DNA from 3 places in the Pantoea sp. Ep11b genome. Region 3 is predicted to be linked to each of the others. Evidence: predicted binding sites of a transcription regulator. Region 3 holds the regulator's gene; each other region holds the start of a gene.

What was found. Region 3 encodes CRP, which controls carbon source genes, mostly activating them, when cyclic AMP is high. Its sites were predicted from a motif close to ATGTGANNNNNNTCACAT; they were not measured.
Region 1: epd (erythrose-4-phosphate dehydrogenase) is a predicted target of CRP. The motif match lies at 2,073-2,090, and genes of this name have one in related genera.
Region 2: azuC (stress response protein AzuC) is a predicted target of CRP. The motif match lies at 3,185-3,202, and genes of this name have one in related genera.

What each region holds. Positions count from the first base shown of each region.
Region 1 covers NZ_CP160631.1:3,617,060-3,622,053, forward strand. Annotated here, with positions in the region: gene pgk (phosphoglycerate kinase) at 1-812, opposite strand, end outside; gene epd (erythrose-4-phosphate dehydrogenase) at 864-1,883, opposite strand; gene tkt (transketolase) at 2,200-4,194, opposite strand; gene AB1748_RS16990 (M48 family metallopeptidase) at 4,466-4,994, shown strand, end outside.
Region 2 covers NZ_CP160631.1:230,174-235,167, reverse strand. Annotated here, with positions in the region: gene mqo (malate dehydrogenase (quinone)) at 1-1,278, opposite strand, end outside; gene AB1748_RS01190 (DUF1158 domain-containing protein) at 2,027-2,269, opposite strand; gene mntP (manganese efflux pump MntP) at 2,585-3,160, shown strand; gene azuC (stress response protein AzuC) at 3,276-3,353, shown strand; gene AB1748_RS01175 (alpha/beta fold hydrolase) at 3,779-4,690, shown strand; gene AB1748_RS01170 (hypothetical protein) at 4,683-4,994, shown strand, end outside.
Region 3 covers NZ_CP160631.1:52,508-57,501, reverse strand. Annotated here, with positions in the region: gene AB1748_RS00385 (aspartate aminotransferase family protein) at 1-828, shown strand, start outside; gene AB1748_RS00380 (YccS/YhfK family putative transporter) at 830-2,905, opposite strand; gene crp (cAMP-activated global transcriptional regulator CRP) at 2,963-3,595, opposite strand; gene AB1748_RS00370 (OsmC family protein) at 3,900-4,304, shown strand; gene AB1748_RS00365 (phosphoribulokinase) at 4,548-4,994, opposite strand, start outside.

The sequences.
Region 1 (4,994 bases), 340 kb from region 3:
ACGGTTGAAGGGGCAGTTTCAGAGAATTCCGTGCCGACGCGGGAGTCAACCGGAACCGGGATACCATACTGGTCGCGCAGGCCTTTAGCCGCTTCCACGAAGTCTGGCTCATAGAGTGATTTACCGACCTTGTTGTCGATAGCCACGAAGGTGTTAGCGATGCCGCCGCCGACAATCACGGTGTCCGCGATTTTCACCAGCGACTGCAGCACGTCAAATTTTGTAGAGACTTTAGAGCCACCGACGACCGCAACCAGCGGACGCTCAGGGTTGCTCATTACTTTACCCAGCGCTTCCAGCTCAGCAGAGAGCAGCGGGCCTGCACAGGCGACAGGGGCAAATTTGCCGACGCCGTGGGTAGAGGCTTGTGCGCGGTGCGCGGTACCAAAGGCATCCATCACAAACACGTCACACAGGGCAGCATATTTTTTAGACAGCGCTTCGTCGTCTTTCTTTTCGCCTTTGTTGAAGCGAACGTTTTCCAGAACGACCAGCTCGCCAGCGCCGACGTCAACGCCGTCGAGGTAATCTTTAGCCAGCGTCACGGTGGTGCCGTTCAGCTTCTCTTTCAGGTAGTTAACTACCGGCAGCAGTGAGAACTCTTCGTTGTATTCACCTTCGGTCGGACGACCCAGGTGAGAGGTAACCATTACTTTCGCGCCCTGTTTCAACGCCGCTTCAATGGTTGGCAGTGAAGCACGGATACGTGCATCAGACGTCACTTTACCTTCTTTAACAGGTACGTTCAGATCGGCACGGATCAGCACGCGTTTGCCAGCCAGATCCAGATCGGTCATCTTAATTACAGACATGGTGAATCCTCTCGTTGATTCTCATAAGTTTTGCCAGACGCAAACCGCGTCTTACCTGAAACCACTTGCGGCCATCGCTAACGTCGTGTCGAGCATCCGGTTAGCGAAGCCCCATTCGTTGTCACACCAGACCAGGGTCTTGATAAGGTGTTGACCACTGACCCGCGTTTGTGTTCCATCCACAATGGCACTGTGCGGATCATGGTTAAAATCGACTGAGACTAACGGTAATTCCGTATAGTCAACTATACCACGAAATGCCCCCTCTGCTGCGCTTTGCAGCAGGGTGTTCACCTCACACGCCTTCACGGCCTGGCGCACAGAGACGCTGAGATCGATGGCCGTGACGTTAATGGTCGGCACACGCACGGCTATCGCCTCAAAGCGATCGTTGAATTTCGGAAAAATGCGGGTGATTCCGGCCGCCAGACGCGTATCGACCGGAATGATCGACTGACTGGCGGCGCGGGTGCGACGCAGATCGCTGTGATAGGCGTCGATCACCTGCTGATCGTGCATCGCGGAGTGGATCGTGGTGACGGTGCCGGACTCGATGCCAAATGCGTCATCCAGCAGTTTGATCACCGGAATAATGCAGTTGGTGGTACAGGAGGCGTTGGAGACGATGCGGTCGCTGGCCGTCAGATCCTGCTGGTTCACGCCATACACGACGGTCGCGTCGAGGTCATGGCCGCCGGGATGCGAGAAGAGTATCTTCTTCGCCCCCGCCTGCAGATGCGCTTCGCCATCAGCGCGCGAGCCGTAGACGCCCGTGCAGTCCAGCACTATATCCACATCCAGTTCGCGCCAGGGAAGATCGGCAATGGCGGCGCGGTGCAGAATGCGCAGGGTGTCGCCCCCGACACAGAGCATATCGCGCTCCTGGCGTACATCGAAAGCAAAACGGCCGTGGCTGGTGTCATATTTCAGCAGGTGCGCCATACCGGTGGCTTCTGCCAGTTCGTTGATGGCGACCACGGTGATTTCCGCCCGCCGGCCCGTTTCATAGAGCGCGCGCAGGACGTTGCGTCCAATCCGGCCAAAACCATTTATCGCTACCCGTACCGTCATTTCTCTCCTGCCACGTCAGACTGAAAAAAACGTGCCGTTAGCCTGAGCGTTTCACTGCATTTTGTACAGGAGATTCTTACCCGGCATTGTCCGAAACCAGGGCGATCTGCCCGGCGACTGAAACGGTTCAGCTACAATAATAGAAGGAAGGAATAACGGGAATGACTGTGATCAATCTGCCTGCTTAAATTTGGATCTGCATCACAAAAACGGGCAAAAATCAGTTATTACTGCAGGAATAAAAGAGGAAAAAGGGACGAAAAGATCGTCCCCGAGTTTTACTGCCAGGCGGGTGAAGCGCCGCCTGGCCGCGTTTTTACGCCAGCAGCGCCTTCGCTTTCGCGACCACGTTGTCGACGGTAAAGCCAAACAGTTCAAACAGCTGATCCGCAGGAGCAGATTCGCCAAAGCTGGTCATGCCCACAATCGCGCCGTTCAGGCCGGTGTATTTGAACCAGTAATCTGCGATGCCCGCTTCAATAGCAACGCGTGCGCTGACCGCTTTCGGCAGCACAGATTCACGGTACTCTTCGCTCTGCTTGTCGAAAGCATCGGTCGATGGCATGGAGACCACGCGCACTTTACGGCCTTCGCTGGTCAGTTTATCCCAGGCGCCTACTGCCAGTTCCACTTCTGAACCGGTAGCGATCAGGATCAGCTCCGGCGTACCTTCACAGGTTTTCAGCACGTAGCCGCCGCGCGCGACGTTCGCCAGCTGTGCAGCATCACGTTCCTGCTGCGCCAGGTTCTGACGGGAGAAGATCAGCGCCGTCGGGCCATCTTTACGCTCAATAGCATATTTCCACGCCACCGCAGACTCCACCTGGTCGCAAGGACGCCACAGGCTCATGTTTGGCGTGGTGCGCAGGCTCGCCATCTGCTCAACCGGCTGATGCGTCGGGCCATCTTCGCCCAGACCAATGGAGTCATGGGTGTAGACCATGATCTGACGGATCTTCATCAGGGCCGCCATACGCGCGGCGTTACGCGCATACTCCACAAACATCAGGAAGGTTGCGGTGTAAGGCAGGAAGCCGCCGTGCAGCGCCAGGCCATTGGCGATGGCGGTCATACCGAACTCGCGCACGCCGTAATGGATGTAGTTACCGGCCGCATCTTCATTGATCGGCTTAGAGCCGGACCAGATGGTCAGGTTACTTGGCGCCAGATCGGCTGAGCCACCCAGGTACTCTGGCAGAATTTTACCAAAGGCTTCAATGGCGTTCTGTGAGGCCTTACGGCTGGCAATCTTCGCCGGGTTGGCCTGCAGCTGCTCAACAAATTTCTGTGACTCTTCCTGCCAGTTCGCCGGCAGCTCGTTGCTGACGCGACGTGTGAACTCAGCCGCCAGCTCCGGATGCGCCTGCGCATAGGCAGCAAATTTCTCATTCCAGGCAGACTCTTTCGCCTGACCCGCTTCTTTCGCGTCCCACTCAGCGTAGATTTCAGAAGGGATCACAAACGGTGCGTGGTTCCAGCCCAGCTGTTTGCGGGTCAGTGCTACTTCGTCATCGCCCAGCGGCGCGCCGTGAGAGTCGTGGGTGCCCGCTTTGTTCGGTGAACCGAAGCCGATCACGGTTTTGCACATCAGCAGTGAAGGCTTGTCGCTGACGCTTTTCGCTTCGTCGATCGCTTTAGCAATCGCGTCTGCATCGTGGCCATCGATGCCACGGATCACATGCCAGCCGTACGCTTCAAAGCGCTTCGCGGTGTCATCAGTGAACCAGCCATCAATGTGACCGTCGATAGAGATACCGTTGTCATCATAGAAGGCCACCAGCTTGCCCAGCTTCAGGGTTCCCGCCAGCGAGCAGACTTCGTGAGAGATGCCTTCCATCATGCAGCCATCGCCCATGAAGACATAGGTGTTGTGGTCTACGATATCATGACCCGGACGGTTGAACTGGGCTGCCAGTGTGCGCTCAGCAATCGCGAAGCCAACGGCGTTAGCAATGCCCTGCCCCAGCGGGCCGGTGGTGGTTTCCACGCCTGCGGTGTAGCCATATTCCGGATGACCTGGAGTTTTTGAGTGCAGCTGGCGGAAGTTTTCCAGCTCGCTCATCGGCAGATCGTAGCCGGTCAGGTGCAGCAGGCTGTAGATCAGCATTGAGCCGTGACCGTTAGAGAGCACGAAACGGTCGCGGTCAGCCCACTGCGGGTTCGTTGGGTTGTGGTTCAGATAGCCGCGCCAGAGGACTTCAGCGATGTCCGCCATACCCATCGGGGCACCCGGATGTCCCGACTTCGCTTTCTGTACTGCATCCATACTTAACGCACGAACGGCGTTGGCAAGCTCTTTACGAGAGGGCATTTTCTACTCCAGGTCGGATTAATGCTTCGCACCTTAACTTATTGTTATTAATGAGTTAGCGGGCAAAACAAGGAAAAAGTTGCCCATCAATGTACATGAAAATCGGGGCAAAAGTACATGCTGTAAAACGCTAAATGCAGCCGCTTCGTCTGGCTTTTCCGGCCAACTCTGCTAGCAAAGTGCGGACGGGCACGCTATAACCAAAACGTTTATTCACCTGACTGCGTTTCAGGTGTTTGTTTTTCTTACCTTGTTATGAATGGGATAGAGCATGAAAATCCAGAAAACGGTATGTGCGCTGGGGCTGGCGACGCTGCTCAGCGGCTGTCAGGGTTTAGACAATAACGGGCTGATGCAGTCGGGCGCACAGGCGTTTCAGGCTTATACCCTGAGCGACGATCAGGTAAAGCAGCTGAGCGATCAATCCTGTGAGCAGATGGACAAGGATAATCAGATCGCCCCGGCAAACAGCGACTATCAGCAGCGGCTGAACAAGATCGCGGCCGCGCTGGGCGATAACATTAATGGCGTGCCGGCTAACTACAAGGTCTATCAGACCAAAGATGTCAACGCCTGGGCGATGGCAAACGGCTGTATCCGTGTTTACAGCGGCCTGATGGATATGATGACCGACAACGAAGTTGAAGGCGTGCTGGGCCATGAGATGGGCCACGTCGCGCTGGGCCATACGCGCAAGGCGATGCAGCTGGCGTATGCCACCACCGCCGCCCGCACGGCCGCCGCGTCGGTGGGGGGTGTAATCGGCTCCCTGTCGCAGTCGCAGCTGGGCGAAATGGGTG
Region 2 (4,994 bases), 180 kb from region 3:
TTTCTCATCTTTTTTGATGATCTGCACACGCTGACCGGCCGTGACGAGGCGCCAGTCCTCCTGCTTCGCCTGCGGCACATAGGCGCGCAGGGCGTCCATCCGGTCGCGATCGCTCTGCAGCACCTGATCCATCAGGTATTTCACCAGATCAAAACTTTTCAGGCCCACTTTCACCATCGGCAGCATATTGCTGCTGTTCAGCGAGGTGAACATATCCATCAGCGAACCCTGCTTCAGGAATTTGGTCGAGAAGGTGGCAAACGGGCCAAACAGCAGCACCTGCTTGCCATCCAGTACGCGGGTATCGACGTGCGGCACGGACATCGGTGGCGCACCGACGCTGGCTTTGCCGTAGACCTTGGCCATGTGCTGTGCCACAACCTGCGGATTCTCGGTAACGAGGAAGGAACCTCCCACCGGGAAACCGGCGTAGCCGTGGGCTTCCGGGATACCGGCCTTCTGCAGCAGCGGTAACGCCGCGCCGCCTGCGCCGATAAAGATTTTGCCTGCGGTCAGCGTACGACGTGTGCCGCTGTTCAGACACTGCAGGGTCACCTGCCAGCGCCCGTCGGCGAGCTGCTTCAGCTCACGCACTTCCTGACGCAGGCGTAGCCGGAAGTTCGCTTTCTTCTCTAAGGCGGCGATCAGCTGACGGGTGATTTCACCGAAGTTGACGTCGGTGCCCATCTCCGTCCAGGTCGCGGCCACTTTCTGGTTGCGATCGCGCCCATTCATCACCAGCGGGATCCAGCGGGCAATCTGCTGCGGATCTTCAGAGTAAGCCATACCGCGGAACAGGGTGCTTTTCTGCAGCGCCTTATAGCGCTTGCGCAGGAAATTGACGTTGTCGTCGCCCCAGACAAAGCTCATATGTGGCGTGCTGTGAATGAAACTTTTCGGGTTGCGCAGATTGCCTTTCTGAACCTGCCAGGCCCAGAACTGACGGGAAATCTGGAACGATTCGTTAATCGTCACCGCTTTGGAGATGTCGATGCTGCCATCCGCCTGCTGAGGCGTATAGTTCAGCTCGGCCAGCGCCGCATGACCGGTCCCGGCGTTATTCCAGCCGTTGGATGACTCTTCGGCCACGCTATCCAGCCGCTCCACCATTTCGATGGACCAGTCCGGTTCTAAATCCTGCAGCCATGCGCCAAGAGTAGCGCTCATCACACCTGCGCCAATCAGCAGCACGTCAACGTCTTTGCGCTCCTGCGCGGTAGTGGTGTCCTTTGCCATGGCACTCATCGCGAGCGCAAGGTTTACAGCTGAATTGCACATGAGGCGACATCTCCTCTTCTGTTGACCTGAAGCCCAACAGTTTCGCAGGCGAAATAGTCACGCTTCTGACGAGCGCGTTGCGCTATTTCTCAAAGGTTAAGTCTCAGGTATAGGTTAAAGCGGTGATAACGCGTTAACTGCACGTTATGCTTTGTCATCTGAATATAACATTCTCGCATCTGAATTAAACATTTGTTTATTTTTTAAATGCAGAAATGATTCAGCATAAGAATTAATCATCACGCGCAATGGTGTATTAGCGATTTTTTATCGTTAAGTCAGTAGGTTAACTGAAAAACTATGTTGCGGAAAAGCCCCATGCTGGTGCAACGCCTGTATGCGTGCTAACCGTGCGGAATTATTTAATTCGCTGAAATTTAGCGATTTATTATGCAAAAAGGAATAACGGGAATAGGCGCAGAGGGTGCCGATCGGCTGGTTGTGTAAAAACAATGTTACATTTTTGTGAGTCTGAAAATGCGTGTAAAGCAATGCACGCATCGGTTTCACTTATGACGGCGTCGCGCTGGCAGGGCGCTTTTTCAGACTTATCGCCATGCCGTTTCGGGCGTTCATCATCCCGGTCGCGATGTCCGGACTGGCGATCTTGTTCCATTGAGCGTCGCGCGAGTGCGGCATAGCAGACCCGACAGCGCGTTGCGGGTCTGCTGCCAGGTGGAGAAACTGTTGCTAGAGGGTTAAGCGCGCAGCGCCGGACGGCTCAGGACGCTGGTCGATACCCGGGTCATCAGACCCTGAACCAGCGACGCCAGACAAAACGGATCACAAAAAACTCCAGTGCCCCGAGCAGTAAAAACCAGACGCAAAACACTACCGTGTAGAGCTGATTCAGATCCTGCAGATGGAACAGCTGCAACAGATGCTGTGCCACCGCCAGGCTGAAAGCGGGCGCAGGCAGCAGCAGTGCCGAAAGAAAGCCCAGCAGCAAAATGCCACCCGGCACGATCAACGTCTCAAAAGGGTTATTCATAACCGGTATCCCATATTTATCAGCCCGGCATTTTCCGGCAATCGTCGGCGCGGTTCAATGGCGGCGTAGCGGATCAGCGCCACAGGCGGGTCACAGCAGGCGGAGGAAGATCAGAAAAGGCTTTGCTGCCATCGACTTAGCGGCATATATAGCGAATGATAAGAGTTATAGCCTTTGCTATACTTAAATCCATGATTTTACTGTCTTTTTATCTTCCGGTTTGCATGGTAGACTGCGCCCACTTTTTCATAACTGAACACTTTGTGTGGTGAATTTAGCGTGAATTGCCGCTTTTTCGCCCCAGGTGAATAAATCATGACCTTTATTGCTACTCTGATTCTTGCGCTTGGCATGTCGATGGACGCGTTTGCTGCTGCCCTGGGCAAAGGTGCGACTCTGCATCGTCCCGGTTTTAAGGAAGCACTGCGTACCGGTCTGATTTTCGGCTCTATTGAAGCGCTGACTCCGCTGATTGGCTGGGCGCTTGGCCTGGCCGCCAGCCGTTACATTATGGCGTGGGATCACTGGGTGGCCTTCAGCCTGCTGGCGTTCCTTGGTGGGCGTATGATGCTGGAAGGTTTACGGCAGACTGCCGTTGCAGAGCCCTGCGAAGCCCCGCAAAGCCACGGCTTTATGGTGCTGGCGACCACCGCTGTCGCGACCAGCCTGGATGCGCTGGCTGTCGGCGTCGGCCTGGCCTTCCTGCAGGTGAACATCATTACCACCGCACTGACCATCGGCGCCGCGACTACCGTGATGGCGACGACCGGGGTGCTGGTGGGACGCTTCATCGGTCCGGTTCTGGGCAAATGGGCGGAGGTGCTGGGCGGCGTGGTGCTGATCGCTATCGGCTCTACCATCCTGTTAGAGCACCTCGGCTATATAGCCTGAGGCGCCCGCGCCAAAGTGGCAATTTTGTGATCTGGTTCAAATTTATTTGCTGTTAAAACGCGCAGCAGCTATACTTTTTCAGTATATCTTCAACGAAATTTGAATCAGGTGCTGCATGAAACGCATATTTAAATACGTGTTCCGCGCTTATGTTGAGACGTTCAGACACGTCCCGCCGGGTGCCATGAACTAAACACCCCGCAGGAAACCCTCGATAATCGCGGTCAGGGACAGACCGGTGATTATCACCTTCCGCTTTTTACTTCCCGCTGTTTAGATCTGCCTGTTTGTGCCCCGTGGGCATCCGGTCTGCTGCTGCCACGCTTATTATCATGTTTTAGCTGTCAGAAAGGATGAACGAAGTTTTTGCTTTTTGCGGTGATCGTTATGAGAAAGCACGATGTCCGCTTATCGCTCATTGCAGATTTTCATCGTCTGAAGTTGTAATTACCTGAAGCCACCGACACCAACGCTTCTGCTTACCAGTGTTTAATACCCATCACGCTCTCTCCTGTGGGACTGACACGCCGTCCAAATAGTTCACCATCTCACCATTAACCCGCCTCCGGCCTGATACCGTCCTACACTGAATTATTCTCCCCAAATCAGGAGCAGCGGATGATCCAGAAGCATCGACGAAAACAGGCAGCGATTGTGGCAGGCGTGGGATTGGGTGTGGCGGCGACGCTGTGGGGCATGAAACGCTGGCAGGCGCTGAAGCAGACGCCGCCGGTGTCGCCGCGCAGTCATCATGCCGGACTGGCCGGTTACTTCCAGCAGGTGGGCGACTGGCGCATGTTTACCCGCGTCACGCCAAACGACGATCAGGGCCTGCCGGTGGTGCTGATTCATGGTCTGGTGATGTCGGGCCGGGCTATGGAGCCGCTGGCACTGGCGCTGGCTCGCGACTATCACGTACTGGTGCCGGATCTGCCGGGTTTCGGGGCCAGTGCGCTGCCAGCCTCAGCCCCGATAATGTCGGTGGATCAGCAGGCCGATGTGCTCTGGCTCTGGCTGCAGCACAACGGCTTTCAGCGTGCCATCTGGATCGGTAATTCGTCTGGCTGCCAGATTCTGGCGGCGCTGGCGGTAAAACATCCGCAGGCGGTGGCGGGGCTGGTGCTGCAGGGGCCGACGGTCGATCGTCACGCCCGCAGCCTGCCGCGCCAGCTCTGGCGTAGCTGGCGTAATAGCCGGCTGGAAACGCGCCGGCCGCCGGGGCCGCTGGCCCGCATCGATTATGCAAAAGCGGGGCTGTGGCGTGCCTTTGGCACAATGCGCGCTATGATACGGGATCATATTGAGCATCGCCTTACCTACATCAGCGCCCCCACGCTGCTGCTGCGCGGCTCACGCGATCCGATCTGTCCGGCGCGCTGGCTGGATGAACTGGCCGCACTGATGCCGCGCAGTGAACGTCTGACGCTGCGCGACGGCACCCACACGTTGCACTACGTCTATCCGTGGAGTTTCTGCAACGCCATCCGCCCCTTCCTGGCGCGGATCCAGCAGGAGAATCAGCATGAGTAAACCGCCTAAAGGCATTGCCCGTTTTGACTCTGCGGCCGCCATGCTGCTGGCGCTGGCCAACGCGCTTCACGATCGTCCTTTTACCAGTCCCAGCCAGTCACCGACGCTGGACCGCCTGCTGCCTTCGCTGAACCGGCTGCCCACCGGGCTACGCGAGTGGGGCTATGCGCTGGGCGGCCTGGCGGAGGGGATCAGCCTGCGTCAGGCGGGCGAACTGGATGTGGAAGGGATCGCCGAGTGGATGGTGAGTGAGTACCCGCAGCAGGCGTATCCGGCAGCCTTTATCGGTTCGTCGAACGGGGCG
Region 3 (4,994 bases):
AGCAAGATCATCGCCTTCCACAACGCATTTCATGGCCGGACGCTCTTTACCGTCACGGTCGGCGGGCAGCCAAAATATTCAGACGGATTCGGGCCTAAACCGGCGGATATCGTTCATGTGCCGTTCAACGATCTGGATGCGGTAAAAGCGGTGATCGACGACCATACCTGCGCCATCGTGGTTGAGCCTGTTCAGGGCGAAGGCGGCGTGATGCCGGCCACTCCGGCCTTTATGCAGGGATTGCGTGAGCTTTGCGATCAGCATCAGGCGCTGCTGGTGCTGGATGAGGTGCAGAGCGGCATGGGGCGCAGCGGCAAGCTGTTTGCCTATGAGCACTATGGCATTCAGCCCGATATCCTGACCTCTGCCAAAGCGCTGGGCGGCGGCTTCCCGGTCAGCGCCATGCTGACCACCAATGAGATCGCCTCGACGATGGCACCGGGCGTGCATGGTACCACCTATGGCGGGAATCCCCTGGCCTGCGCCATCGCCGAAACCGCGCTGGATATCATCAACACCCCGGCGGTGCTGGCGGGCGTGGAAGCGCGTCGTCAGCACTTTGTGACGGCGCTGCAGGCGATTGACGCGAAGTATGATCTGTTCAGCGATATCCGCGGCAAAGGCCTGCTGATTGGTGCGGCGCTGAAGCCTCAGCATGCCGGTAAATCGCGCGACATCCTGAATGCCGCTGCGGCAGAAGGGGTGATGGTGCTGGTCGCCGGGACTGACGTAATGCGTTTCGCGCCGTCGCTGATCATTGAACCGGCTGACATCGAAGAGGGCATGCATCGCTTCGCCACGGCGGTCGGCAGGGTGCTCAACGGCTGAATCAGCTTTTCCGTAAATGACGGATCAGCCAGCGGCCATGTTGCGGTCGCTGGCTCCACGCCAGTGAAGAGATAGTGTGCATTACGCTCAGATGATCGAGAATGCGCCGCACATGCTGCTCCACGACCGTCACCGGCCCCTCACTGATATTCTCCAGCTCATCCAGCAGATTAACCTGTGAGCTTGCCCCATCATATTCCAGCCGCTGCTGACACCGCTGCAGCGCGATTTCACAGGATTGCAGATAGCGCTGGGCCAGCGAGGCCGTGAGCATGGTGTGTTCGCGCGCCAGAATCGTCATCGCATTAATGTGCTCGACGATAAACTGGCTGTGCGTTACCCAGAGCCGCATATCTTTCAGATACTGGGCGTTGAATGCCGGCTCCTGCATCGCCTGATTCAGGGAGTTGAACAGTGCATTGTGCGCCTGATTCACCTGCACGCGCTGGTAGGCGAGTTTGTCGGGTGATTGCTCATCGCCCAGCAGCAGACGCAGCGCATCCTGATAGGTTTCCAGCGCATCATGCGCGTTCTGCCGCAGTAAGCCGCTCTGCCACTGCGGCCAGAGCCAGAGCATTCCGCCAAAAGCGATCAGACAGCCCATCAGCGTATCCATCAGGCGCGGCAGCAGAAACTGTGCGCCGTTCAGCGACAGCAGCTGCAGCGAATAAACGGCAGTCACCGTGAAGCCAATCATCGACCAGCCATAAAACTGACGGGTAAAGCGATAGCTGATAAAGGTAATCGCCAGCATGATCAGCAGCACCAGTGACTCCGGCACCGCCAGGCGCAGCGTAGCGGCCGCGATCACCAGCCCGGCAAACGTGCCCAGCGCCCGGTGCTGGATGCGGACACGGGTGGCGCTGTAGCCGTTCTGGCTGACGAACATGATGGTCATCAGGATCCAGTAGGGCTTGGGAATGTTGAAGAACAGCGCCAGTGCGCTGCCCAGCATCAGCATGACCGCAAAACGACCGGCGGTGCGCAGCGCCGAGGAGCGCAGGGAGAGATAGTTGCGCAGGGCAGGCAGCAGCGGCAGGCGGCGCTGGCGGTCGGCCATCAGGTCGCGCTGATAGAGCGGTTTCTGCGTGCGCAGGACCCGGGCAATCCGGTTGAAGTGATAGAGGCAGAAGTGCCCGACCGGGTTGTCGGGATGCTGCCAGGTGATTTTCTCCAGCGCGCCGAGCTGCTTGTCCATCGCAAAGCGTTCGGGTAACTGGTGATAAAGAATATTATCCGCCAGCACCCGCAGCCGGGCCGAGATAGTTTTGGCATTCCAGCGGATCACCGCTTCGGCGTGGCTCTGCTCCACCAGCTTCTGCACCTCTTCCGGCCGATGCAGGCTGACTGAGATATGCTCCTGCAGATCCAGCGCCACCTGAAAGGCGCGCGTCAGCCGCTTATGACTGTGGTCGCGGCTGGCCGACAGCATATGCATCTGCTGATAACAGGTGTTGATCAGGTCGACCACTTTCTGCTGGCGAGCCAGCAGCGGCGGCAGGGCCTTCTCCGGATCGGTCAGCTGTGTCAGCAGGGTATATTTGGCGTCGCAGTAGTTAGCCAGTTCGCGGTAGATCAGACTCAGGCTCTCGCGCATCGGCTGCTCTTTCCACAGCCAGAACCAGAACCAGTTAAACAGCCCATACCAGAGCGTGCCGCCGATATAGAGCAGGGGCGGAACATAGATCGGCATGCGACCCACCAGGCTCAGGGTAAAGATGGCGGCGATAAGGGTGCCGGGCAGCAGACGGCCATGCAGTGGACTGATCTCTCCGGTTACTCCGAGCAACAGCGACATGGCGAACAGGATCAGCGGCAGCGGCACCGCCTGCAGGGTGAGCCACTGGATCAGGAAGCTGCCGAGGGCAAACAGGCTGCCGCCCACGATCAGGCGTTTGAAGAAGCGTTTATGCGGGGTATCCAGACCAGCGATATTGCAGCAGGCGGGCACCAGCGAGAAGAGCAGGCCTTTTTGCAGGTCGCCCGCCAGCCAGCCCAGCGCCACCGGCAGGCAGAGCACCAGCGTTTGCCGCAGGGCGTAGTTCACTTCAGGGTGGTAGATTATTCGACGCCACATCGGCTCAGCACAAACAATAACGGCGTGATGTTGCCATCACGCCGTGGGTGACAGGAATCAGCGGGTGCCGTAAACGACGATGGTTTTGCCGTGTGCGGAGATCAGGTTCTGATCTTCCAGCATCTTCAGAATACGGCCCACGGTTTCGCGTGAACAACCAACAATCTGGCCAATTTCCTGACGAGTGATTTTAATTTGCATGCCGTCGGGATGCGTCATGGCATCTGGCTGTTTCGCCAGGTTAAGCAGGGTCTGTGCAATGCGCCCGGTCACGTCAAGGAAAGCGAGATTACCCACTTTTTCAGACGTGACCTGCAGGCGACGCGCCATCTGCGACGAGAGTCGCATCAGGATATCAGGGTTAACCTGGATCAGCTGACGGAACTTCTTATAAGAAATCTCTGCCACTTCACATGCGCTTTTCGCACGTACCCAGGCGCTGCGCTCCTGGCCTTCTTCAAACAGGCCAAGCTCACCAATAAAATCACCCTGATTCAGGTAGGAAAGAATCATCTCCTTGCCTTCTTCATCTTTAATCAGAACCGCAACGGAACCTTTCACGATGTAGTAAAGCGTTTCGGCTTTTTCACCTTGATGAATCAGCGTACTTTTGGATGGATACTTGTGAATATGGCAATGGGACAGGAACCATTCGAGTGTAGGGTCTGTTTGCGGTTTGCCGAGAACCATTCGCTATTATCCTCTGTTGTAATCGTGCCCAAAACACAGGGGGCAGTTTTCCCTGTCAGGCGGTGAAAGCTTCAAGCGTTTTCCATTTCAGGAAATTATTCGGGCCGCATCAGGCGCAGTGCGCATCATTCTTCCCGGCTTCGTCATCGGGTGACGAAAAATATTTTCAGCACTGTTTGTAGCACAGCTTAAGCCGACTGTCTTCTGTTGTCTCGCTTCAGCTACGGGCGGATTTCTCCGGATTGCTGTTTACCAGGGGAAAGCGTACTCTGACGACAAAACAGCATATTCCGGAGCAAAAATCATGCAGGCAAGAGTGAAATGGGTAGAAGGGCTGACATTCCTCGGAGAATCCTCATCGGGCCATCAGATCCTGATGGATGGCAATTCAGGGGATAAAGCGCCCAGCCCAATGGAGATGGTGCTGATGGCGGCGGGCGGATGCAGCGCAATCGACGTGGTATCAATTCTGCAAAAAGGCCGCAACGATGTGGCTGATTGTGAAGTAAAACTGACCTCAGAACGTCGTGAAGAGGCGCCGCGAATCTTTACGCACATCAACCTGCATTTTATCGTCAGTGGCAAAGCACTCCAGGATAAAGCGGTCTCACGCGCCGTCGATCTTTCGGCGGAAAAATATTGCTCGGTCGCCATCATGCTGGGTAAAGGCGTAACGATTACCCACAGCTACGAAGTGATTGAACTGTAATAGCCGCAGGATTTTTAACGTTGCCGGCACGCTGTTGTAAGACCGTGCCTGCACAGAGAACCGGGTCAGATCAGAAGGTCGCCTGAGCCAGTCCCTGACCGCTCGTCCCGCGCTGTCCCTGGCGGGGGACGCTTTCCTCTTCTGATCCGGTTCCCTGCGTGTTGAGCTTATGGGCTGCTGTCAGATCCTTTGTGTCCGGGTTTTGCCTGTAGCGACCTTCCTGAAGCCTGCGCATGCCGTCCCTTACTCTATCCGTTTGCCTTGCATCAGCCGCTTCACCAGCGGGCCCATAATTAACTCCATCGCCAGACCCATTTTGCCGCCCGGCACCACCAGGGTATTGATGTGCGAGATAAAGGAGCCCTGCAGCATCGCCAGCAGATAGGGGAAGTCGATATCCTCCAGCGCCTGGAAATGAATCACCACAAAACTCTCATCCAGCGATGGGATGGCACGGGCAGCGAACGGGTTGGAGGTATCTACGGTCGGGACACGCTGAAAGTTGATATGGGTGCGGGAGAACTGGGGCGTGATGAAGTTGATGTAATCCTCCATCGACCGGACCACCGAGTCCATCACCGCTTCACGGGAGTGGCCGCGCTCGCCGGTGTCGCGCACCAGCTTCTGGATCCACTCCAGGTTTACAATCGGGACCACGCCAACCAGCAGATCAACCTGCTCCGCCACATT